DNA from 3 places in the Kitasatospora sp. NPDC052868 genome. Region 2 is predicted to be linked to each of the others. Evidence: riboswitches for the same ligand, from Rfam matches in the RefSeq annotation. Region 2 holds a riboswitch; each other region holds the start of a gene.
What was found. Region 2 has a riboswitch for cobalamin ahead of ACIGZJ_RS16005 (HoxN/HupN/NixA family nickel/cobalt transporter). Riboswitches for the same ligand answer to the same signal wherever they lie in the genome.

Region 1 (7,556 bases), on a different contig from region 2:
TAGAGCGCGAGCAGGGCCTCGGCGTCGCCGCGCCCGATCCCCTCGCGCAGCGCCCGGGTGTCGAAGGCGGGCGGCGGCGCCGTGGTGGTCATGATGTCGCTCCTCCGGTCGGTTCCGTCGGCTCGTACCTCCGAGCCTACGCCCGGCGGGGCGCCGGTCAGCCGGTCGTCACACCGCGCAGATAGGCCGCGAGCGCGGTGATCGCGGCCGGGTTGCGGGGGCTCTCCACCAGGTCGACGTAGTCCAGGACGAAGATCCGGTCGTTCCTGATCGCGGAGACCCCGGCCAGCGGGGGGAAGGACATCAGGAACCTCCGCTTCGCCTCGGCGCCGGTCTCGCCGTAGTTGTTGATCACGATCACCTCGGGGTTGCGCTGCACCACGCTCTCCCAGCCGACGGTGGTCCAGGAGTCGGCGAGGTCGCCCATCACGTTGCTCCCGCCGGCCTTGGTGATGATCTCCTCCGGTGCGGCGAACCGCCCGGAGGTGTACGGCTTGTCCTCGCCGCTGTCGTACAGGAACACGCTCGGCCGCCGCCCGGGCTGCGGTACGGCGGCGACCTCGGCCCTGAACTCCGCGATCAGCCGGTCGGCCCGGTCGCGGACGTCGAAGATCTCGCCGAGGTTGGCCAGATCGGTGTAGAGCGCGTCCAGCGGGGACATCACCCCGCGCTCCGGGCCCCTGCCGCTGCGGCAGGACTCGCTGAGCACGTAGGAGTCGATGCCGAGCCCGGCGAGGGCCTGCGGGGTGAAGCCGTCGGCGTCGTCGAAGCCGTAGTGCCAGCCGGCGAAGACCAGGTCGGCCCGGGCCTCCAGCACGATCTCCTTGGTGATCTGCTGCTTGGAGAGCCAGCTGGTCCGCGCGTAGCCGTCCTTCCAGGCCACCTTGTCCACCTGGCCCTTCTCGTCGGGCATCACGTAGCCGGCCATCCGGTCGGCGAGTCCGAGTGCCAGCATCAGCTCGGTGATGCCGACGTCGTTGGTCACCGCCCGGGCGGGCTTCGCCTTGAAGACCGCCTTGGCGCCGCAGTTCTCGACGGTCACCGGGTAGTGGGCGGAGCCGGCGGCGGCATCGCCGGCGGGGGCGATCTCCGCGCCGCAGGCGGTCAGGGCGAAGGTGAGCAGGGCGGCGGCGGCAACGGCCTTGGTGCGCATGGGAGGTCCTAGGGTCGGTCGAGCCGGTCGAGGCGGTCGAGGAGCAGATGGACGGCGCCGGTCAGCGGATGCCGTACGGGGGTGGCGCGCACGCCGAACACCTCGGCCAGCAGGTCGGGTCGGAGCACTTCGGCGGGCGGCCCCGAGGCCACGATCCGGCCCGCCTCGATCACGTACAGCAGATCGCAGTGGCCGGCCGCCAGGTTGAGGTCGTGCAGCGCGGTGAGCACGGTCGGACCGGCCTCCCGGACGAGCGCCAGCACCTCCAACTGGTGCGCGATGTCCAGGTGGTTGGTGGGCTCGTCCAGCACCAGCACCCGCGGCTCCTGGACGAGCGCGCGGGCGATCAGCACCCGCTGCTTCTCGCCGCCGGACAGGCTGAGGAAGCCGCGCCCGGCCAGGTGGTCCGCGCCGGCCCGGCGCAGCGCCGCGGCGCAGCGCTCCTCGTCCCCGGCGGTCGGTCCGGCGAAGGCGCCGCGGTGCGGGAGCCGGCCCATGCCGACCACCTCGGCCACCGTGAAGTCGAACTCGGCGGAGTGCTCCTGGGGCAGCGCGGCGACCCGCCGGGCGGCCTCGCGCGGGGCGAGCGCGTGCAGGTCGGCGCCGCCCAGCCGGACGGCCCCGGCGGCGGGCCGCAGCGCCCGGTAGACGCAGCGCAGCAGCGTCGACTTGCCGCTGCCGTTCGGCCCGACCAGGCCGACCACCCGGCCGGCGGCGGCGCTCAGGGTGATGTCGTGGACCAGGCGGGTCCCGGCGAGGTCGACCGAGACCCGGTCGAGGTCGATGTCCATCAGCGGCCTCCGAAGGTGTAGCCGCGACGGCGCATCAGCAGCAGGAAGCAGGGCACGCCGAGGACGGCGGTGACCACCCCGACCGGCAGTTCGGCGGGGGCGAGCACCACCCGCGAGAGGATGTCCACCCAGACCAGCAGCAGCGCGCCGGCGAGCGGGGCGACCAGCAGCACCCGGCGGTGCCCGGCGCCGACCAGCATCCGCGTCAGGTGCGGCACCATCAGCCCGACGAAGCCGATCGCGCCGCTGACCGCGACCACCGTGCCGGTGACGGCGGCGGTCACCACGAACAGCTCGCGGCGCAGCCGGTCGGCGTCCACCCCGAGCGAGGCGGCCGTCTCGTCGCCCATCGCGAGCGCGTCCAGCCGTCCGGCCGAGCAGGCCAGGTACGCCAGGCCCGCCAGCACGGTGGCGGCGGCGATCGGCACCGAGCCCCAGGTCGCGCCGCCGAGGCTGCCGAGCAGCCACATCATCGCGCTGCGGGCCGCCTCCCCGCGGGCGGCGCCGAACACCATCAGCGCCGTCACCGCCGAGAAGCCGTAGGACATCGCGGTGCCGGTGAGCACCAGTCGCAGCGGGGTGAGCCCGAAGGCGGACCGGGCGGCGGCGTACACCAGCACCATCGCCAGCAGGGCCGAGCCGAACGCGGAGACCGACAGCGCCCAGACCCCGAGCGAGGCGAGGGCGCCGAGCAGCAGGACGGCGTTGGCGCCGACCGCCGCGCCGGAGGAGATGCCGAGCACGAACGGGTCGGCGAGCGCGTTGCGGACCATCGCCTGGACCGCGACGCCGGTGGCCGCGAGTCCGGCGCCGACCACGGCGGCCAGCACGGTCCGCGGCAGCCGGATCTCCCAGACGATCGCGTACGCGGCGGCCTCCCCGGCCTCCAGCCGACCACCCGTCAGTCCGGCGCCGAGCAGCCGCAGTACCCGGTCCCAGCCGAGTCCGGCGGCGCCCAGGGCCACCGCGCAGACCATGGACAGCAGGAGCGCCGCGGCCAGGGCGGCGGCCAGCGGCACGGCGGGTATTCGGCGGAGCGGTGCGGTCGCTGCGGTGCTCAACGGGGGCGCGCCTTAGCCTCGGGCGGTGGTCCGGGCAGGGTCGGCGGGCCGGGGCACCGGGGTGTGCCGCAGCGCCATCCCTTCGCAGTCCACGGCGAGTTGTCGGGAGGTCAGCGCCCCAGGGCGATCGGGCTCACGGGGCCGGGGCTCCGTTTACCGTTGCGGGTCAGCGCCGGATTCGCACCGGACTTCCCCCTGGGGACGCCCTGGCAGCATAACAAGCGCTCAGGGCGGTCAACCCTTACCGGGTGCCGGGGTGACACCTCCTCGGAGCGTCCCGGAGGCCTGCGCGCGCCGCGGAACGCACGAGCGCCCCCCTCCGGCGGGCCGGAGGGGGGCGGTCGAAGGCGGCTGAGCGGCGATCAGGCCTGCTTGGTCTCCCAGAAGATCTTGTCGACCTCGGCGATGAGGTCGAGCAGGGCCTGGCCGGTGGCCGGGTCCGTCGACGCCTTGGTGGCCGAGGCGGCCTTCAGGGTGTCGTTGATCAGCTGGTGCAGCTGCGGGTACTTCTCGAAGTGCGGGGCCTTGAAGTAGTCGCTCCACAGCACCGAGATGTGGTGCTTGACGGCCTCGGCGCGCTGCTCCTTGATGATCAGGGCCCGGGTCCGGAACGCCGGGTCCTCGTTGGCCTGGTACTTCTCCTGGGTGCCCTTCACCGACTCGGCCTCGATCCGGGCCTGCGCCGGGTCGTACACGCCGCAGGGCAGGTCACAGTGGGCGTGAGCGGTGGCACGCGGTGCAAACAGACGAGAGAACATGGGAGTCCTTCCTTAGATCGTCTTCCCGCGCCCGAGATTACCCCTCCGGCCACCCGGTTTCGCGGTCGGGCAGTCGGCCTAGGGCAAAAGGCGGAGCCGGAACCGGACCAATCCGGACATCGGCGGGTGACGGTCCGTACGGCAGACTGGGACGCGGCGGGCCGGGAGGAGGAGTCGTGGCGCGGATGGTGCAACCGGAGGGCGGCGCCCCGGGGGGTGTCGCCCCGTTCGGGCTGATCGACGTGGCGGGCGACTCGATGGTGCCCACCCTGCGCGAGGGCGACCAGCTGGTCGTCCGGTACGGCGCGCGGATCAGGCCGGGTGCGGTGGTGGTGTTCCGCCACCCGCTCCAGCAGGACCTGCTGGTGGTGAAGCGGGCCGACGCGCGGCGGCCGAAGGGCTGGTGGCTGCTGTCGGACAACCGGCCGATCGACAGCGACAGCCGCAGCTACGGCGCGGTGCCGGACGAGCTGGTGCTCGGCCGGGTGCTGCTGCGGCTGCGGCCGCGCCCGGCCTGGCTGGCCCCGGGTCGACGGCTGGAGCGGCTGCTGCTCCGCGGCCCGCTGGCCCGGGTGCCGGGGCTGGCCCGCCGGCTCGGGGTCTGGGTGGACCCGGACGGCTTCTGAGCGGCCTCAGGCGGTGGCGGCCTCCTGGGCCTCCAGGCGCTTGCGGGCCCGGTACGCGGCGACGTTGGCGCGGGTGGCGCAGCGGTCGGAGCAGTAGCGGCGGGAGCGGTTGGTCGAGGTGTCCAGGTAGGCGTTGCGGCAGGGTGAGGCCTGGCAGATGCCGAGCCGGTCGGCGCCCAGCTCGGTGAGGTGGACGGCCAGGCCCATGCAGGCGACGGCGCTGAAGTGCGCGGTGGCGGTGGGCGAGTTGTCGGCGAGGTGCAGGTGCCAGCGGGGGCGTCCGGCATCGTCGAGGTAGTCGTGCCCGGAGACCAGCGGGCTGACGGGGTACTCCATCAGCAGGCTGTTCAGCAGGTCGACGCCCCGGATCTCGTCCCCCTCGGCGGCGGCTTCGAACACCCCGCGCAGCCGGGTGCGGACGCCGCGCAGCCGCGGCAGGTCCGCCTCGTCGGCGAGCGCGGCGGCCCGCGAGGAGTCGGAGAACAGGCCGCGGACGGCCTCCACCGAGGTCAGCGAGTCGGTGCCGCGCTCGGGCTCCTCGGTGTTGACCAGCCGAACGGCCAGGTCTGCGTACGAGGCGAGCTCCACGGTGGTCCTTTCAAGCGTTGGTAACGGGCTGAGTGCCTCCAGCCTATTACCTTGGCGGGGCAAACGCAGGCGCCCGGCAGGACCGGCCTGCCGGGCGCCCGGGGTGCGCTTCAGAGCGCCTGGATCAGAGCACCTTGGAGAGGAACGCGCGGGTGCGCTCGTGCTGGGGGTTGGTGAGCACGTCGCGCGGGTTGCCGGCCTCGACCACCACGCCGCCGTCCATGAACACCAGCGCGTCGCCGACCTCGCGGGCGAAGCCCATCTCGTGGGTGACGACGACCATCGTCATGCCCTCCTCGGCCAGGCCGCGCATGACGTCGAGGACGTCGCCGACCAGCTCGGGGTCGAGCGCGGAGGTGGGCTCGTCGAAGAGCATCAGCTTGGGCTTCATGGCGAGCGCGCGGGCGATCGCGACGCGCTGCTGCTGGCCGCCGGAGAGCTGGGACGGGTAGTTCTTCGCCTTGTCGGAGAGGCCGACCCGCTCCAGCAGGGCCATCCCGCGCTCCCGGGCGGCGGCCCGGCTCTCGCCCTTGACCTGCACCGGCGCCTCGATGACGTTGTCTATGGCGGTCATGTGCGGGAAGAGGTTGAAGCGCTGGAACACCATGCCGATGTCCTGGCGCTTGAGCGCGACCTCGCTCTCCTTGAGCTCGTAGAGCCGGTCGCCCTTCTGCCGGTAGCCGACCAGCTCGCCGTCCACCCAGAGGCGGCCGGCGTTGATCTTCTCCAGGTGGTTGATGCACCGCAGGAAAGTCGACTTGCCGGAGCCGGACGGGCCGATCAGGCAGAACACCTCGCCCTGTCGGACCTCCAGGTCGATGCCCCGGAGCACCTGGACGGACCCGTAGGACTTGTGGACGTCCTCGGCCCGCACCATGGGGCCGCCGCTGACGGCGTCGGCAGGCGTCTTGGTCAGATCGGTCACAGGTGACCACCTCCCTCAAGCCCCGGGACCACGTCGTTACCGGTCTTCGGGGTGGACTTCCCGGCGAACATGCGCCGCAGCCGCTGCAGCGGGGTGGGCGGGAGGGTCCGGTTGGAGCCGCGGGCGTAGTGCCGCTCGATGTAGTACTGGCCGATGGTCAGCAGCGAGGTGAAGAACAGGTACCAGAGGCTGACCACGATCAGGATCGGGATGTTCTGGTACGTCCGAGAGTAGATCACCTGGCCGGCCCGGAAGATCTCCTCCAGCGAGATGACGCTGACCAGCGAGGTGGTCTTGAGCATCGAGATGGTCTCGTTGCCGGTCGGCGGGATGATCACCCGCATGGCCTGCGGCAGGACGATCCGGCGCATGGTGGTGAAGCGGCTCATGCCGAGCGCGTGCGAGGCCTCTGACTGGCCCTCGTCCACCGACTGGATGCCGCCGCGGACGATCTCCGCCATGTAGGCGGCCTCGTTGAGGCCCAGGCCCAGCAGGGCGGCGACGAAGGTCGGGATCAGGACGTTGGTGGACTCGGACCAGAACTCCGGTCCCCACGGCACGCCGATCGAGAGCCTGGCCCAGATCAGGCCGAGGAAGTTCCAGAACACCAGCTGCACCAGCACGGGGGTGCCGCGGAAGATCCAGATGTAGATCCAGGCGGTGCCGGAGAGCAGCGGGTTCGGGGAGAGCCGCATCACCGCGAGGATGATGCCGCCGACCACACCCATGACCATGGCGAGCGCGGTCAGCTCCAGCGTGACGAGCATGCCGTGCACGATGCTGTCGTGGAAGAGGTACTTCCCGACGATGTCCCACTTGAAAGCGGGATTGGTGAAGAGGGCGCTCAGCAGCATCGCGGCGAGTAGCGCGATGACGACGGCGCCCACCCAGCGTCCGGGGTGGCGGACCGGGACGGCCTTGATGGTCTCAGGCCGTCCCTTGTCCGCCTTCCCCTTGTCCAGAGAGTTCACGGTGTGGCCTCGGGGGAGAGAGAAGGCAGGCGGAGGGTCAGCTGACGGCACCGTTGATGGTGGACTTGTCGATCGCGCCGGCCTCGACGCCCCACTTGGCGAGGATCTGCTTGTAGGTGCCGTCGTCGATCAGCGACTGCACCGCGCCCTGTACGGCGGGGGTGAGCTGCGAGCCCTTGGCCAGCGCCACGCCGTAGGGGGCGACGCCGTAGGTGGAGCCGATCTTCTCCAGCTGGCCGCCGGACTGCTTGATCGCGTAATCCACGACCTGGGAGTCGGCCATCAGCGCCTGGTCGCGGCCGGAGACGACGGCGTTGGTGACGTCCGTCTGGAGGTCGAACTTGTCGCCGTCGTTCTGGATGCCCGGCTTGCCGGCCTTGACGCAGTCCGGGTTGCGGGTGTCCTTGATCTCGTCGGCCTGGGTGGTGCCGGTCTGGACGGCGACCTTCTTGCCGCAGAGGTCGTTGGGGTCGATCTTGTCCGGGTTGCCCTTCTTGACCGCGATGGCGCTACCCGAGTTGAAGTAGGTCACCATGTCGACGATCTGCTCGCGCTCCTTGTTGTCCGTGAAGGACGACATGCCGAGCTGGAACTTGTTCGACTGGATGCCCGGGATGATCGCGGTGAAGCCCGAGTCCTGGACGTCGGCCTTGAGGCCGAGCCTGGCCGCGATGGCGTTGGCC
Region 2 (7,556 bases):
TGCCGCCGGGTGCCGTGCCTCCCGGTCCGGTGCCGCCGGGTGCCGTGCCGCCGGTCCCGCCGCCGCCCGCTCCGCCCGTCGGTGTTCCGGTGCCCGCCGCCGCCCGGCCGGCGCCGAGCGCGCCGGTGCCCGCGGGGTCGACCGGGCACTTCCTGCTTCCCTCCGGCGCTCCCGTGCAGCTCCCGGCCCACCCGCCGCAGCAGCACACGCCGGCCGGCCCGCTGGCCGTCCTGCTGATCGGCCCGGCCGGCGCCGGGAAGACCACCGTCGCCCGGCACTGGGCCGAGCGCCGCCCCACCCCGACGGCGCACATCAGCCTGGACGACGTCCGCGAGTGGGTGCAGGCCGGCTTCGCCAACCCGCAGTCCGGCTGGAACAACGCCTCCGAGGCGCAGTACCGGCTGGCCCGCCGGACCTGCGGCTTCGCCTGCCGCAACTACCTCGCCAACGGCATCTCCTGCATCATCGACGACGCCGTCTTCCCCGACCGCCCGGCGATCGGCCTCGGCGGCTGGAAGCGGCACATCGGGCCCGGGATGATCCCCGTGGTGCTGCTGCCCAGCCTGGACTCGGTGCTCAGCCGCAACGCCCGGCGCAGCGGCAACCGCCGCCTCAGCGACGAGGAGGTGGCCCGGATCCACGGGCGGATGGCGGGCTGGTACAACTCGGGGCTGCCGATCATCGACAACTCCCACCTGGACGTCGCCGCCACCGCCGCCGAGCTGGACCGCGTCATCCTGGCCCGGCTGATGGGAATCCCGGTCCGCTGACCGCTGACCGCGGGCCCGGCCGGAGTGTCGGTGCCGACTGCGATGATGGACGCGTCCAGTCGAACCAACGGGGGGAGCCGACGCCCGTGCCGGAAGGCCACATCATCCACCGTCTCGCCGCCGAGAACCGCACGGCCTTCGGCGGCCGCCCCGTCCGGGTGTCCAGCCCGCAGGGCCGGTTCGCGGACGACGCCGCCGTGATCGACGGCCAGGTGCTGGCCGAGGCCGAGGCCACCGGCAAGCACCTCTTCCTCGGGTTCGAGGAGGGCGCCTGGGTGCACATCCACCTCGGCCTCTACGGCGGCTTCACCTTCGCCCCGGGCCCCGCGCCCGAGCCGGTGGGGCTGGTCCGGCTCCGGCTGGAGAACGACGAGGGCTACGCCGACCTGCGCGGCCCCAACACCTGTGAGCTGATCACCGGGGCCGAGAAGGCCGCCGTCGCCGCCAGGCTCGGGCCCGACCCGCTGCGGGCGGACGCCGATCCGGAGCTCGCCTGGCGGCGGATATCCGGCAGCCGCACGACGGTCGCCGCGCTGCTGATGGACCAGAAGGTGCTGGCCGGGGTCGGCAACGTCTACCGCGCCGAGGTGCTGTTCCGGCTGGGCATCAGCCCGCACCGGGCCGGGCGCGACCTGCGCCGCGCCGAGTGGGACGCCATCTGGGCCGACCTGGTGGACCTGATGCGCGAGGGGGCGGACGCGGGCCGGATCGACACCGTCCGGCCGGAGCACACCCCCGAGGCGATGGGCCGGCCCCCGCGGGTCGACGACCACGGCGGCGAGGTCTACGTCTACCGCCGGGCCGCGATGCCCTGCCTGGTCTGCGGTACCGACGTGCGCACGGAGGCGCACGCCGCGCGCAACCTGTTCTGGTGCCCGGGCTGCCAGCGGGTCTGACCAGGCGCACCCCGCCCGGGCGCGTCGGGTCTGCCGGTGCGCGCCCGGACACCCCTGTGCCGGGGGCGGGCCGGACAGGACCTGGGTGCGGGGTGCTCAGCGCGGCGCACGCTGCCCGGCGTCACGGGCCACCGTCCACGCGGCCGCGGCGCCGGCCAGGCAGAGCGGCGTGTAGACGGCCAGGTTGAGCCGGTAGAAGGCCGAGTCGGTCTCGGCTCCGATCCCGGCCGCCCAGACCAGCCCCGCCAGTCCGCGCGCGAGCAGTCCGCCCGCGACCGCGCGCGGACCCCACCGCAGGGCGAGGGCCGGCAGTCGGCGGGCGGTGGCGGGCATTACCCCGCCGCGGGCCGCCACCAGCGCGGCGCCCGAGAACAGCAGCGCGGCGAGCGGCAGCACCACCCGCGGGGTGAAGGGCACGTCGGCGTTGAGCACCAGCTGCGACAGCGCCGCGGTGTCCGGCGCCGGCCAGGTGCGGCCGGTGGCCCAGTAGACGTGCAGCAGCCCGTCGGCGGCGAGCACGGTGGCGATGGCGAGCGCGGCGGTACGGCGGCGATTCATGGCGACCCCTCGGATGTCCCGGCAGTGTGTCGCCCCACAGGAGCCGCCCCGGCGGGCGGACGTTCCCGTGGCGAGCGTCACAGTGGAAAGCGGTGCGGACGAGGGAACGTCCGGCGGTTTCGGCGCCTCTGATCGGACGTGGATGGTCCCGACACCCCAACGGATACCGCCGTGCTGGTCCGTGCCGCCCAGCGCGGCGACCAGCTGGCCGTCAGCGAACTGCTGGAGCTGGTCACACCGTACGTGCGCCGGCTCTGCGGTCCGATCGCGCTGGACGACGGGCCGGACGCGACCCAGGAGGCGCTGATCGCGGTGTTCCGCCGACTGCGCCAGCTCAAGGACCCGGCCGCGCTGTTCGGCTGGGTCCGCTCGATCGCCGTCCGCGAGGCGGTCCGGCATGTGCGGCGGGTCGCCCGCTGCGTCCCCGCCGACCTCTCCGAGCTGCCCCGCCCCGGCGATCCGCAGCTCGCCACCGACATCGAGGACGTCCTCGCCCGGCTCACCCCCGAGCACCGTGCCGTCCTGGTGCTGCGCGACATCGAGGGCCTGGACGAGCGGGCCACCGCCGACCTGCTGGGCGTGGCGACCGGCACCGTGAAGTCCCGGCTGTCCCGGGCCCGACTCAGCTTCCGAAGGGCGTGGCAGCAGTGACCGAGCGCATCCCCTGGCCGGTAGCCGACTTCGACCCGGTCCGCCGCCTGCACGTCATCGCCGCCGCCACCCCGGGCGGCGCCGTCCACGAGACGGTGATCGACGTCCCGTTCGACCAGGTCTGGGCGGTGGCCGCGGACCTGGAGGGCCGACTGCCGCGCTGGCTGCCCGACATCCGGTCGGTCCGCCTCGGCGAGGGCCCGGCGGAGGGCCGCCGGCAGGCCCTGGTGGTCGGCCACTCCCGTCTGCGCGCCCGCTTCGACGTCGAGCAGGCGCCGGGCTGGTGCCTGATGCGCAGCCGCTTCCTACTCGGGGGTCTGGCCGCGAGGCCCGAGTCGGACGGCACCCGCTTCGCCTTCCTCGGGGCGTTCCGGCTGCCCGGCGCGGCCCTGCTCGCCCGCGCCCTCCACCCCGTCACCGAGCCGCTGGCGGACCGTTCGCTGCGCCGCTTCGAACGCCTGGTCCGGGAAGGCTGAGGGCGGTCCGGCTCACGGGTCGGTTCCACACCCGGGCGGGACGGCGCCGAGCGCGGCGGAGGGCGGGTCAGCCCGTGGCGGTGGCCGGTCCGGGCTGCTCGATGACGGGCTCGTGGTGCTCGGCGGCGGCGCACTCGTCGAGCAGGGGGCGCAGGGTGTCGTCCACGAGCCGGTAGCGCACCACGCGTCCGTCCTTGTCGCCGGTGACGGCGCCGGCCGTGCGGAGCAGCCGCAGCGCCTGGGAGACGGCCGGATCGCGCATCCCGGTGGCCACCGCCAGGTCGCTGACGGCGAGCGGGCCGGCCCGGTGCAGGGCGAGCAGCAGGGCGAGTCGGCCGGGATCGGCGAGCAGGGAGAACCGCTCGGCCCAGGAGCGGACGTGCGCGGTGTCGCCGATCGCGGCGATGGCCTCGCAGACCCGGTGCCCGTCGATGGTGCGCCGGCCCTCGCGGTCGGCCGGTACGAGATGCATGGGCCCATTCTTGCAGCCGGCCCGGGTGGCCGCCGGGCTGTGATCCTGGACACCTGCGCAGGTGCGCAGCCTTGCAAGGGTGTTGCGAGGGGCCCTACGGTGTTGCCCGCCGTGGTGTTCGGGAAGACCGGTGACGGACCTTCAGAGGTCCCCAGTCCGGAGCGGCCCTCGCCACTGTGATCGGGGGGAGTCGTCCTATCCACGACGCCACTGGGTGCCTCGCGCACCTGGGAAGGCGGGTACGGACGCCCCGTAAGCCAGGAGACCGGCCACGGCATCTCACGAACGTCATTCCACGAGGTGCTGGAGCGTGATCCCACGATGACCCTGCCCGAAACCGCCGCTGCGCCGGCGCCGTCCGCCGTGCTGCCGTCCTTCCGCTGGCGGCGGGAGGACACGATCCGCACGGCAGGGCTCATGGGGGTGATCCTGGCCATGCACGTGGTGGCCTTCGGGACGCTCGTCTTCCTGGTCGCCCCCCAGGAGTACGCGGTCGGCACCCAGGTCTTCGGGGTGGGCCTGGGTGTCACCGCGTACACGCTCGGCATGCGGCACGCCTTCGACGCGGACCACATCGCGGTGATCGACAACACCACCCGCAAGCTGATGGCGGACGGCAAGCGGCCCGTCTCGGTGGGCTTCTGGTTCGCCCTCGGACACTCCTCGATGGTGGTCCTGATGGCCGCCCTGGTGGCGGGCGGCGCCCAGCTGGCCAACACGCTGATGGACGACGAGTCCGCCACCCACAAGTGGCTCGGAGTGGTCGGCACCACCGCCTCCGGGGCCTTCCTCTACCTGATCGGCGCGCTCAACCTGGTCGCCCTGCTGGGCATCCTGAAGGTGTTCCGGTCGATGCGGGCCGGGCGGTTCGACGAGGCGGAGCTGGAGGAGCACCTCAACGCGCGCGGCTTCCTGGCCCGGGTGCTGAACCGGGCCACCCGCTCGATCACCCGGCCCGGCCAGATGTTCCCGGTGGGCATGGTCCTCGGCCTCGGCTTCGACACCGCGACCGAGGTGACGCTGATGGTGATGGCCGGCTCCGGCGCGGCGGCGGGCCTGCCCTGGTACGCGATCGTCTGCCTGCCGCTGCTGTTCGCGGCGGGGATGAGCCTGTTCGACACCCTGGACGGGACGTTCATGAACTTCGCCTACCAGTGGGCGTTCTCCAACCCGGTGCGCAAGGTGTTCTACAACCTGACCATCACCGGGCTGTCGATCGCGGTGGCCTTCGTCATCGGCACGATCGAGCTGGTCGGGGTGCTGCACGAGAAGCTGGATCTGACCGACCCGGTCAGCGGGTGGATCGCGGAGCTGTCGCTGGACAACGTCGGCTACGTGCTCGTCGGCCTCTTCGTGGTGGTCTGGGGCGCGGCGATCGCGTACTGGCGGCTGGCCAGGGTCGAACAGCGCTGGACCCCGTCCCCGGACGGGGCTCCGGCTCCGGCTCCGACGGAGGTCTGAGGCCGCCCGGGGCGGGGGCTGCCCGGTCGGGTCTGCTCGGCGGGCGGATCGGGGTGGGGCTCCGTAGGCTCGACGCATGGCTGATGCGTACGCGGGCCGGCGGGAGCGGCTGAGGGAGCACTGCAGTGCGTCCGGGGCCGATGCGGCGCTGATCACCCGGCCGGCGAACGTCCGGTACCTGACCGGATGCCCGCCGTGCGGGGCGAGTGTGCTGCTCACCCGGGAGCGGGTGGTGCTGGCCCTGCCGGACGACCTGCCGCCGGACGACACCGGGGACCGCGCGATCGGCGAGGACCTCACCCAGCTGCCGGTGGCCGCCGGCGCGGACACCGTGCTGGCCGCGGCCGCCGCGGCCGTCCGGCTGCGGGTCGCGGACCTGGCGGTCGAGGAGCACGACCTGACCGTCAGCCGGCACCGCGCGGTGGCCGGGCTGGCCGAGGGCGTCCGGCTGGCGGACCTGGCGCAGGCCGTCGAACGGCTGCGCGCGGTCAAGGACGAGCACGAGATCGCCGACCTGCGGATCGCGGCCGAGATCGCCGACCAGGCGCTCGGCGAGCTGCTGGAGTCGATCCTCGTCGGCCGCACCGAGCGGCACCTGGCGATGGAGCTGGAGCGCCGGATGATCGACCACGGCGCCGACCGGGCGGCCTTCCCGGTCTCCGTCGGCACCGGCAGCCACTCCGGGCAGCAGGCCCACCAGCCCACCGACCGCCGGGTCGAGGAGGGCGACTTCCTCACCGTCGTGCTCGGTGCCCAGTACCGCGGCTACGGCGTCTCCACCGCCCGGACCTTCGTGATCGGGGCCGCGCCCGCGCCCTGGCAGGTGGAGCTGCACCGGCTGGTGTTCCGGGCCCAGCGGGCCGCCCGGGAGGCGCTCGGCCCGGGCGTGGAGCAGTACGTACCCGACCAGGCCGCCCGGGAGATCCTCCAGGCCGCGGGGCACACCGAGGCCTCTCCCCACCCGGTCGGCCACGGCATCGGGCTGGAGATCCGGGAGGCGCCGCGCCTGGGGCCCTCGGACATGGGTAAACTGGACAGCCGCGTGCCGGTCACCGTCGGTCCTGGGGTCCACCTCCCGGGGAAGGGCGGTGTCCGGATCGAGGACACGCTCGTGGTGCGCCCCCTCGAAGAGGGCGGACCCGAGCTGCTCACCATCACCACCAAGGAGCTCCTCGCCCTGTGACCCGCGGCCGTCGTGCGGCTGCTGCGGGCGGCAGGACGCAACCCTTGGTTCCTTGACAGCTATATCCAGGAGTTAGTGCGCCCGTGGCTTCCACGAACGATCTCAAGAACGGCATGGTCCTCAAGCTGGAGGGCGGCAAGCTCTGGTCCGTCGTCGAGTTCCAGCACGTCAAGCCCGGCAAGGGCCCGGCCTTCGTGCGCACGAAGCTCAAGGAGGTCCTGACGGGCAAGGTCGTCGACAAGACCTTCAACGCCGGCACCAAGGTCGAGACCGCCAATGTCGACAAGCGCGGCATGCAGTTCTCGTACAAGGACGGCGAGAACTTCGTGTTCATGGACACGGACACGTACGACCAGACCACGATCGAGCCCGCCGTCGTCGGCGACGCCGCGAAGTACCTGCTCGAGGGCTTCGAGGCCCTCGTCGCCATGTACGACGGTTCGGCGCTGTACGTCGAGCTCCCCGCCTCGGTCGAGCTGACCATCTCGCACACCGAGCCCGGCGTCCAGGGCGACCGCTCCACCGGCGGCTCCAAGCCGGCCACCCTGGAGACCGGCGCCGAGATCGCCGTCCCGCTCTTCATCGTCACCGGCGAGAAGATCAAGGTCGACACCCGCGACGGCAGCTACCTCGGCCGGGTGAAGTAAGTCCGTGTCGGCCGCACGCAGCAAGGCCCGCACGCGGGCCTTCCAGATCCTCTTCGAGGCCGACCACCGCGGGGTCGACCCGCAGCAGGTCCTCGCCGACTGGGTGGCCCGCGCCCGGGACCCCAAGCCCGACGAGGGCACCCCCCAGGTCGGCGAGTACACCATGGAGCTGATCGAGGGTTACGTTCAGCACGCCCGCCGGATCGACGACCTGATCTCGCAGTACGCGGTGGGCTGGACGCTCGACCGGATGCCGATCGTGGACCGCAACGTCCTGCGGCTCGGCGCGTACGAGCTGATCTGGGAGGACGGTGTCCCGGACGCGGTCGTCCTGGACGAGGCCGTCGAGATCGCCAAGGAGTTCTCCACGGACGACTCCCCGGCCTTCGTCAACGGCCTGCTCGCCCGCTTCCTGGAGCTGAAGCCGAGCATTCGGCGGTAG
Region 3 (7,556 bases), on a different contig from region 2:
GCCGCCGGTCGGCAGGGACTCCAGCCGGGCCGCGCCGACCTCCACCGAGGAGGTCGGCGGCAGTGCCAGTTCGGCGCCGCTGCCGCGGAAGGTGACCAGGCCGACCTTGTCGCGCCGCTGGTAGGCGTCCATCAGCAGGGACAGCACGGCTCCCTTGACGGCGCCCATCCGCTGCCGGGCGGCCATCGAGCCGGAGGCGTCCACCACGAACAGCACCAGGTTGGACTCCCGGCCCTGGCGCACCTGCTCGCGGAAGTCGTCCGGGCGCAGCTCCAGCGCCCGGCCGCTGCGCCCGCGCGCCGCCTGGTACGGGGCGGCGGCCTGCAGGGTGGCGCTCAGGTGCAGCCGGGCGAGCCGGCCCTGCGGGCGGCGGGCGCGGATGGTGTGCCCGCCGTCGGTCTCCGCGGGGGAGCGACGGCCCTGGGCGCCGCGGCCGGTGCCGGGCACCTTGAACAGCCTGGTCCGGTACGGCTCGCCGGCCGCGACCGGGGCCGACTCGCGGGCGCCGCCCTGGCCCTGCTGGGGGATCGGCTCCCCGTCGGCCGGCTGCTCCTGCTCCGGTTCGGCGGCGGCGGAGCCGTCGGGGGCGCCGGGGGTGTCCGCGGGGTCGGGTGCGCCGCCGCCCCCGCCGTTGTCGGGGCCGCCGTCCGGGCCGGGCCCCTCGTCCTCGGGGCCGCCGCCGTCGGGGCCCTCGCCCTCGGGGCCGCTGCCTTCCGGGCCGTTGTCGGGCTGCTCGGGCTCGGGCTGCTCGGGCTCCGCGTGCTCCTCCAGCGTGCGGTCCAGCTGCTCCTCGTCCAGACCGGGCGCGTCGAAGGGGTTGCGCCGGCGGCGGTGCGGCAGGGCCAGCTGGGCGGCCTTGCGGACGTCCTCCTCCAGGACCTCGGTGCGGCCCGCCCAGGCGGCCAGCGCGACGGCGGTGCGGGCCATCACGATGTCCGCGCGCAGCCCGTCCACCTCGAAGGCCGCGCAGACGGCGGTCAGCTGGCGCAGCGCCGCGTCGGTCAGCTCGACCTCGGGCAGCAACTCCCGTGCGGTGGTGATCCGTTCGGCGAGCCGCCGCTCGTCCTCGGCGAACCGGGCGGCGAAGCCGGCCGGGTCGGCGTCGTACGCCAGCCGGCGGCGGACCACCTCGGCGCGCTCCGCCGGGTCCCGGGTGGCGGCGATCTCCACGGTCAGGCCGAACCGGTCGAGCAGCTGCGGACGCAGCTCGCCCTCCTCCGGGTTCATCGTGCCGACCAGCAGGAACCGTGCCGCGTGCCGCACCGAGACGCCCTCGCGCTCGACGTAGGAGCGGCCCATCGCGGCGGCGTCCAGCAGCAGGTCCACCACGTGGTCCTGGAGCAGGTTGACCTCGTCGATGTAGAGCACGCCGCGGTGGGCGCGGGCCAGCAGCCCCGGCTCGTACGCCTTGACGCCCTCGGACAGCGCCCGCTCCAGGTCCAGCGAGCCGACGATCCGGTCCTCGGTGACGCCGACCGGCAGCTCGACCAGCAGGGCGGGGCGCTCGGAGGCGTCGGCGGTGTGCGCGCCGTCCGGGCACTGCGGGTCCGGCGCGGCCGGGTCGCAGGCGAAGCGGCAGCCGTCCACGGTGGCGATGGACGGCAGCAGGCCGGCCAGCGCGCGCACCATGGTGGACTTGGCGGTGCCCTTCTCGCCCCGGACCAGCACCCCGCCCACGGCCGGCGAGACGGCGTTGAGCAGCAGCCCGAGCCGCAGGTCGGCCATGCCGACGATGGCCGTGAAGGGATAGCGGACGTCACTCATGATTCTCCAAGAGGGCTCCGGGCGGGAGGAACGGCAGCGACCCGGCCGCCGGTACCCCGCCCTCGATCAGCTTCCACAGCGCGTCGGTGTCCGCGTGCTCCTCGATCAGGTCGCCCAGCCGGTCCAGCCGGGCCTCGCGCGCCTCGGCGAACGAGGTGTCCGGCGCGGGCACGAACGCCCGGCCCGCCGCCTGCGCCACCTCGCGCAGCAGCTCGCGCCGGAAGCCGTCGTTCTCCAGCGCGCCGTGCCAGGTCGTACCCCACACCGCCCCCACCCGGCAGCCGTCCAGGAAGGCTTCCCCGCCCTCGACGGCCACCACACCGTGGTGGATCTCGTACCCCTCGACCCGCTGCCCGTACGCCTCGCCGACCGGGCGGCCGAGCACCTTCGCGGCGCCGAAGCGGACCCGGGTGGGCAGCAGGCTGAGACCGTCGACGGCGCCGGCCTTCGACTCCACCTCGTCCACGATCGTGCGGGCCAGCATCTGGTAGCCGCCGCAGACGCCGAGGACCGGCCGCCCGGCCGCGGCCCGCGCCCTGAGGGCGGGCTCCAGGCCGCGCTCGCGCAGCCAGGCCAGGTCGGCGACGGTGGCCCGGGTGCCGGGCAGGATCACCAGGTCGGCGTCGGCCAGCTCCTCGGGCCGGGTGGCCCAGCGGACCAGGACGCCCGGCTCCTGGGCCAGCGCGTCCATGTCGGTGAAGTTGGACAGCCGGGGGAAGCGCACCACGGCCACCCGCAGCACGTCCGCGCCGAGCGGCCCGCGCCCCTCGGTGCGGTCCACCACGGTGGTCAGGTCGAGTGAGTCCTCGGCGTCCAGCCAGAGCCCGGACAGCATCGGCAGGGTGCCGAGCACCGGCCGGCCGGTGAGCCGGTCCAGCATGTCGAGGCCGGGGGCGAGCAGCCGCGCGTCGCCCCGGAACTTGTTGACGAACCAGCCCGCGACGTGCCGCTGGTCCTCGGCCGACAGCAGCGCCAGCGTCCCGTACATCGCGGCGAACACCCCGCCGCGGTCGATGTCCCCGACCACCACCACCGGCAGCCCGGCGGCGGTGGCCAGGCCCATGTTGGCGATGTCCCGGTCCCGCAGGTTGATCTCGGCGGGCGAGCCGGCGCCCTCGCAGACCACCACGTCGTAGCGGCCGCGCAGGTCCGCCAGGCACTCCAGGGCCCGCTCCAGCAGGAGGGGCTTGCGGTCGCGGTAGTCCATCGCACCGACCTCGGCGACGGCCCGGCCCAGCAGCACCACCTGGCTGCGGCCGTCCGCGCCCGGCTTGAGCAGCACCGGGTTCATCGCCGCCTCGGGCTCCACCCGGGCCGCCTGCGCCTGCATCGCCTGCGCGCGGCCGATCTCGGCGCCGTCGGCGGTGACGAAGGAGTTCAGCGACATGTTCTGGGCCTTGAACGGCGCCACGGCGACGCCCTGGCGGGCCAGCCAGCGGCAGATGCCCGCGGTGACCACGCTCTTGCCCGCGTCCGAGGTCGTCCCGGCGACCAGCAGCGCGTTGCTCATGCGCTCCCCCTCCGCTTCCGTGCCGTGAGCCCCGGCAGAAGTCCTGCCGGGGGTGCTGCCGTCCGGGCCGGCGTGCGTCGCGCCGTCAGCCCCGTCCGGAGGGCCTGCCCGAGGGCGTGCCCGGCGACCGCCGCCCCGAGGGCCAGCAGCCCCACCCGGCGGGAGAGCCGGCAGGCCCGCTCGATGTCGTCCACCGTCACCGGCCGCAGCTCGCCGCCGAGGACGGGCCGGTGCTCCACCCGGCTCCCGTAGGCCAGCGTGCCGCCCAGCCGCACGCCGATCGCCCCCGCGAAGGCCGACTCGGCCTGGCCCGCGTTGGGGCTGGGGTGCGCGGAGCCGTCCCGGCGCCAGACCCGCCAGGCGGTCCGGGGTTCGGGCGAGGCGGCGACGGTCAGCAGCGCGGTCAGCCGGGCGCCCGGCCAGCCCGCCACGTCGTCCAGCCGGGCCGAGGCCCAGCCGAACCGGGCGTAGCGCGGCGAGCGGTGGCCGACCATCGCGTCCAGGGTGTTGACGGCGCGGAACGCCAGCAGTCCGGGCGTTCCCGCGAGCGCGCCCCAGACCAGGGCGTTCACCACGGCGTCGGCGGTGTTCTCGGCGACCGACTCGACCACCGCGCGGGCGATCTGCTGCTCGTCCAGCGCGCTCGGGTCGCGGCCGCACAGGTGCGGCAGCCGGCTGCGGGCCGCCGCGAGGTCGCCCGCCGACAGCGAGCGGCCGATGGTGCGGGCCTCCCGGGTCAGCGAGGTGCCGCCGAGGACCGTCCAGGTCGCGGCCGCGGTGAGCGCGGCCCGCCCGAGCGGCCGGCGGCCGAGCGTCCGGTCGGCGGCCACCGCGCCGGCCGCGACGGTGCCCACGCAGAGCGCGGTGTAGGCGGCGCCGGCGCCGCGGTGGTCGCGCCAGAGGGGGCGTTCCAGCCGGCCCGCCGCGCTGCCGAAGGCGGCCACCGGGTGGCCGCGCCGCGGATCGGCGAAGCGGGCGTCGGCGAGATGGCCCGCGACGGCGCCCAGCGCGAAGGCGGCGGCGCGGGTCAGCGGGCGCACGGCGGCGGGCAGCCGGGGGCTCGGTCGGTCGGGGCAGCCTGCATCGCGTGCGTGTCCTCACTCAGGGTCCGCGCCCTGGATCGACGTACCGGCGGCGAGAGTCTCCTGGCTTCCGGGTCCGAACGCACCTTCGGGCCTTCCAGCGGCTTCTGACGGCCTGCCGACGGGCACCCCCCGCCCCGCTGACGGGTGAGGAGGTGACTCTCCGAACGTGCTCCCCGGTGACAGTGGCGGGACCGCGCCGGACTCGCACCGGCTTCCTCTGCATGCCTCCGTATTGGCTGAAGGATCCCATCACGGGGCCGAACCGGGAGTCAACCAAGGTCACGGAGGGTTTGGTCACACCCCCCGGAGGTTTCCCGCCGCCTTCCAGCCCCAGTCCCGCCCCCGTCCCGCCCCGTCGCTACCTCCGAGTCACGCCCCCGCAGGGGCATGACAGCCTGTGGGATCGTCCAGCGCCCTGTAGACGCCTACAGCCGCGCTTCGTGTGTTCGGCGGCTGGGGCGCCGATGCACCAAGGCCTACCGTCTGGTCCCATGCGACGCAGACAGCCTCCGGCCGTGCCCCCGGTGCCCTTCTCGCCCACGGCCGCCCGCGCGCACCGCGCCGGACTCGGGCTGACCCCGGCCCAGGTCGCCGAGGGCATGGCGGCGCACGGCGTCCGGCTGCTGCCCTCCCACGTGCTCGGCTGGGAGAGCGGCGAGCTGCGCCCCGCCGAGGAGGAGTTCATCGCCCTGGCCCGGGCGCTCTGGTGCCCGCCCGCCCAGTTGATGGGCACCCGCCCGGCCCGGCTGCGGGACTTCCGGGTCGCCCGGGAGCTCAGCCAGGAGGCCGCCGCCCGCCGGATCGGCATCCCGCTGCGGCACTACCAGGCCGCCGAGGCCACCGGCCGCTGGGACGGCGACGACGAGCAGACGTACGCGCTCGCGCAGGTGCTCGGCCTGACGCTGCGCGAGCTGGTCGCGGTGACGGACCGCCGGGAGGAGCTGGACCAGCGGCTGCGCCAGTGCGTGGACGGCCGCTGGCAGGCGCAGACCCGGGCGATCGGCCGGATCGTGCCGGTGCACGAGAGCGACCTCGCCACGGTGCTGACGGCGCTGCAGGGCGAGTACCAGGTCGCCTCGCACTGGGGCGCCGGCAGCTGGGGCTCCCCGGCCCCGGCGGCCCGCCCGGCGCAGCCGCAGGACCGCCCGGTCGGCGAGCGGTTCTGGGAGCTGCTCGGGCGGCGGCAGACCGACATCCCGGTCTGAGGCCGGTCGGTCCGGCCCCGGGTGACCCGGACGGCCCTGTCCGGTGGCCGTCGCCCGCCCCCGCGAGTGGACTGGGGCTGTCTGTCCGAGCAACTCCCGCCGGGCGTGCACGGCCGGGGAGGCGCCCGGCCCAGTCCGCGATCAGGCCAGTCCGCGATCAACAGAGCGGGGAGCGAGTATGCGTTGGGGAACCGCAGCCGTCGTGGCGGCAGCCGTCGTCGGGACCGGGGCGGCCGTCCTGGTGATCGGCCGGAAGGCGTCCGAGCGGATGGTCCACCCGGCGGCCGCGCGGCGGCCGGCGGGCCCCGTGCTGGTGCAGAGCCTGGCCGCCGGGCGGGCCACCTTCACCCGCAGCCAGGCCAGCGCCCGCCCCGGCCGCTGGGCCGTCGAGTGGGGCGAGGACGGCCACGCGGTGGTCGGCGAGATCCTGCACCAGGACGGGCAGGGCGTCACCCGGCGGCTGGAGCGCGCCGACCGGGGCACCCTGAAGGCCGGTACCGCCGTCCGCTTCACCCCCGACGTCTACCGCGGCGACCCGATGAGCGCGCTCGGGCTGGACTTCACCGAGACCGCCGCGGAGGGCGAGCTGGGCGCCCTGCCCGCCTGGTGGCTGGACGGCAAGCGCGGCACCTGGGTGCTGCTGGTGCACGGCCCGGACACCGACCGCCGGCAGACCCTCCCGGTGCTGCCCGTCCTGCAGCGGTTCGGCCTGCCCGCCCTCGCCGTCACCTACCGCGGCGACCAGGGCGCGCCGGCCTCCCCCGACGGGCTCGGCCACTTCGGCGAGACCGAGTGGCGGGACGTCGAGGCGGCGCTGCGCCTGGCCCTGGACGCCGGTGCGGGCCGGGTGATCCTCTACGGCTGGTCGCTGGGCGCCACGATGGTCCTGCAGACCGCCGCCCGCTCGGCCTGGGCCTCCGCGATCAGCGGCCTGATCCTGGACTCGCCGGTCCTCGACCTGCCGGCCACCGCGCGCCGCGGCGCCACCCGGGCCGGGTTCAGCCCCCCGGCGGCCGAACTGGGCGCGCTGGCCGCCGAGGGCCGCACCGGCGTGGATCTGGCCGACTTCGCCCGGATCGCGGACGGCACCGATCTGCGGGTGCCCACCCTCCTGCTGCACAGCCCGGACGACCCGGTGGCGCCCTGGCGGGCCGCCGCCCGGCTCGCCGACCGCCGCGGCGACGTGGTCGGCCTCCAGGCCTTCCCCGGGGCCGACCACGCGGCCCTCTGGAACGCCGACCCCGACCACTACACCGAGCTCCTGCGCCGCTGGCTCACCCCGCTCCTCTAGGGCCGACCGGACCCGGCCCCGGGACCCCGTCCGGCCGGGTCCGGTCCGCCCCGGGCGGGCCCGGCGCGCTGACCTGGCGTGTTCGTGTCACAAAGATCCGGCCAGGCGGTTTGGCCTCTGTTGCCCGATCTTGTGGACCCGCCGCGGCCCCCGCCCCAAGCCGGTGGCCAAGCGGATGTGACAGAAGGCCGGTACAAGGGGAAGACTGCTCGACGTGACGTCTCGGAACCCGCGCGACCGTGATGCCCCGCTCCCGCCGACGATCGGTACCGGTGCGACGGTGACCCGTCTCCCCGGTACAGCCCACCGACCCGCAGGCGCCAGGCCGGGCGGGTCCGGCGTACCCCGCCGACGAGGCCCCGCACCCGCCCCCGGCCGTGGCCGGGTCCCGGTGCCCGAGGGCTTCCCCGCCCCTGCCGAACTCGCCCCGCTGGCCCGCCGCATGCTGGTCGACGCCGTCCGGATCGCCCGCTGGGCCGGCGAGCTCGGCGAGGTCGACAAGCGCGGCGAACTGCTCCCCGAGGACGCCCGCGCGGCCGGCCGCGCACTCGCCATGACGGTGGGCGCCGCCGCCCGGGCCTGGGGCCAGGCCCTGCTGGTCGGCCTGGTCGAGGCCCGGGACGGCGGCGCCGCCCCCGGCTGGCGCCTGCACGCCTGGGAGCACGACGACGAGGCCGTGGTCCGCGGCTGGTCCGCCCTGT

Region 1: another riboswitch for cobalamin. It lies ahead of ACIGZJ_RS07710 (FecCD family ABC transporter permease); the one in region 2 lies ahead of ACIGZJ_RS16005 (HoxN/HupN/NixA family nickel/cobalt transporter).
Region 3: another riboswitch for cobalamin. It lies ahead of ACIGZJ_RS20835 (cobalamin biosynthesis protein); the one in region 2 lies ahead of ACIGZJ_RS16005 (HoxN/HupN/NixA family nickel/cobalt transporter).

The regions. Positions count from the first base shown of each region.
Region 1 covers NZ_JBITZW010000003.1:280,208-287,763, forward strand. Annotated here, with positions in the region: gene ACIGZJ_RS07695 (nuclear transport factor 2 family protein) at 1-92, opposite strand, end outside; gene ACIGZJ_RS07700 (ABC transporter substrate-binding protein) at 158-1,153, opposite strand; gene ACIGZJ_RS07705 (ABC transporter ATP-binding protein) at 1,162-1,944, opposite strand; gene ACIGZJ_RS07710 (FecCD family ABC transporter permease) at 1,944-2,921, opposite strand; cobalamin riboswitch at 3,110-3,229, opposite strand; gene sodN (superoxide dismutase, Ni) at 3,368-3,763, opposite strand; gene sodX (nickel-type superoxide dismutase maturation protease) at 3,949-4,389, shown strand; gene ACIGZJ_RS07725 (CGNR zinc finger domain-containing protein) at 4,396-4,977, opposite strand; gene ACIGZJ_RS07730 (amino acid ABC transporter ATP-binding protein) at 5,102-5,854, opposite strand; gene ACIGZJ_RS07735 (amino acid ABC transporter permease) at 5,899-6,873, opposite strand; gene ACIGZJ_RS07740 (ABC transporter substrate-binding protein) at 6,911-7,556, opposite strand, start outside.
Region 2 covers NZ_JBITZW010000008.1:166,570-174,125, reverse strand. Annotated here, with positions in the region: gene ACIGZJ_RS16035 (ATP-binding protein) at 1-770, shown strand, start outside; gene ACIGZJ_RS16030 (Fpg/Nei family DNA glycosylase) at 857-1,666, shown strand; gene ACIGZJ_RS16025 (DUF3995 domain-containing protein) at 1,763-2,224, opposite strand; gene ACIGZJ_RS16020 (RNA polymerase sigma factor) at 2,396-2,875, shown strand; gene ACIGZJ_RS16015 (SRPBCC family protein) at 2,872-3,351, shown strand; gene ACIGZJ_RS16010 (ArsR/SmtB family transcription factor) at 3,419-3,823, opposite strand; cobalamin riboswitch at 3,919-4,112, shown strand; gene ACIGZJ_RS16005 (HoxN/HupN/NixA family nickel/cobalt transporter) at 4,145-5,284, shown strand; gene ACIGZJ_RS16000 (M24 family metallopeptidase) at 5,361-6,467, shown strand; gene efp (elongation factor P) at 6,551-7,114, shown strand; gene nusB (transcription antitermination factor NusB) at 7,119-7,556, shown strand.
Region 3 covers NZ_JBITZW010000011.1:217,374-224,929, forward strand. Annotated here, with positions in the region: gene ACIGZJ_RS20825 (putative cobaltochelatase) at 1-1,764, opposite strand, end outside; gene ACIGZJ_RS20830 (cobyric acid synthase) at 1,757-3,274, opposite strand; gene ACIGZJ_RS20835 (cobalamin biosynthesis protein) at 3,271-4,314, opposite strand; cobalamin riboswitch at 4,413-4,578, opposite strand; gene ACIGZJ_RS20840 (XRE family transcriptional regulator) at 4,851-5,564, shown strand; gene ACIGZJ_RS20845 (alpha/beta hydrolase family protein) at 5,743-6,855, shown strand; gene ACIGZJ_RS20850 (hypothetical protein) at 7,070-7,556, shown strand, end outside.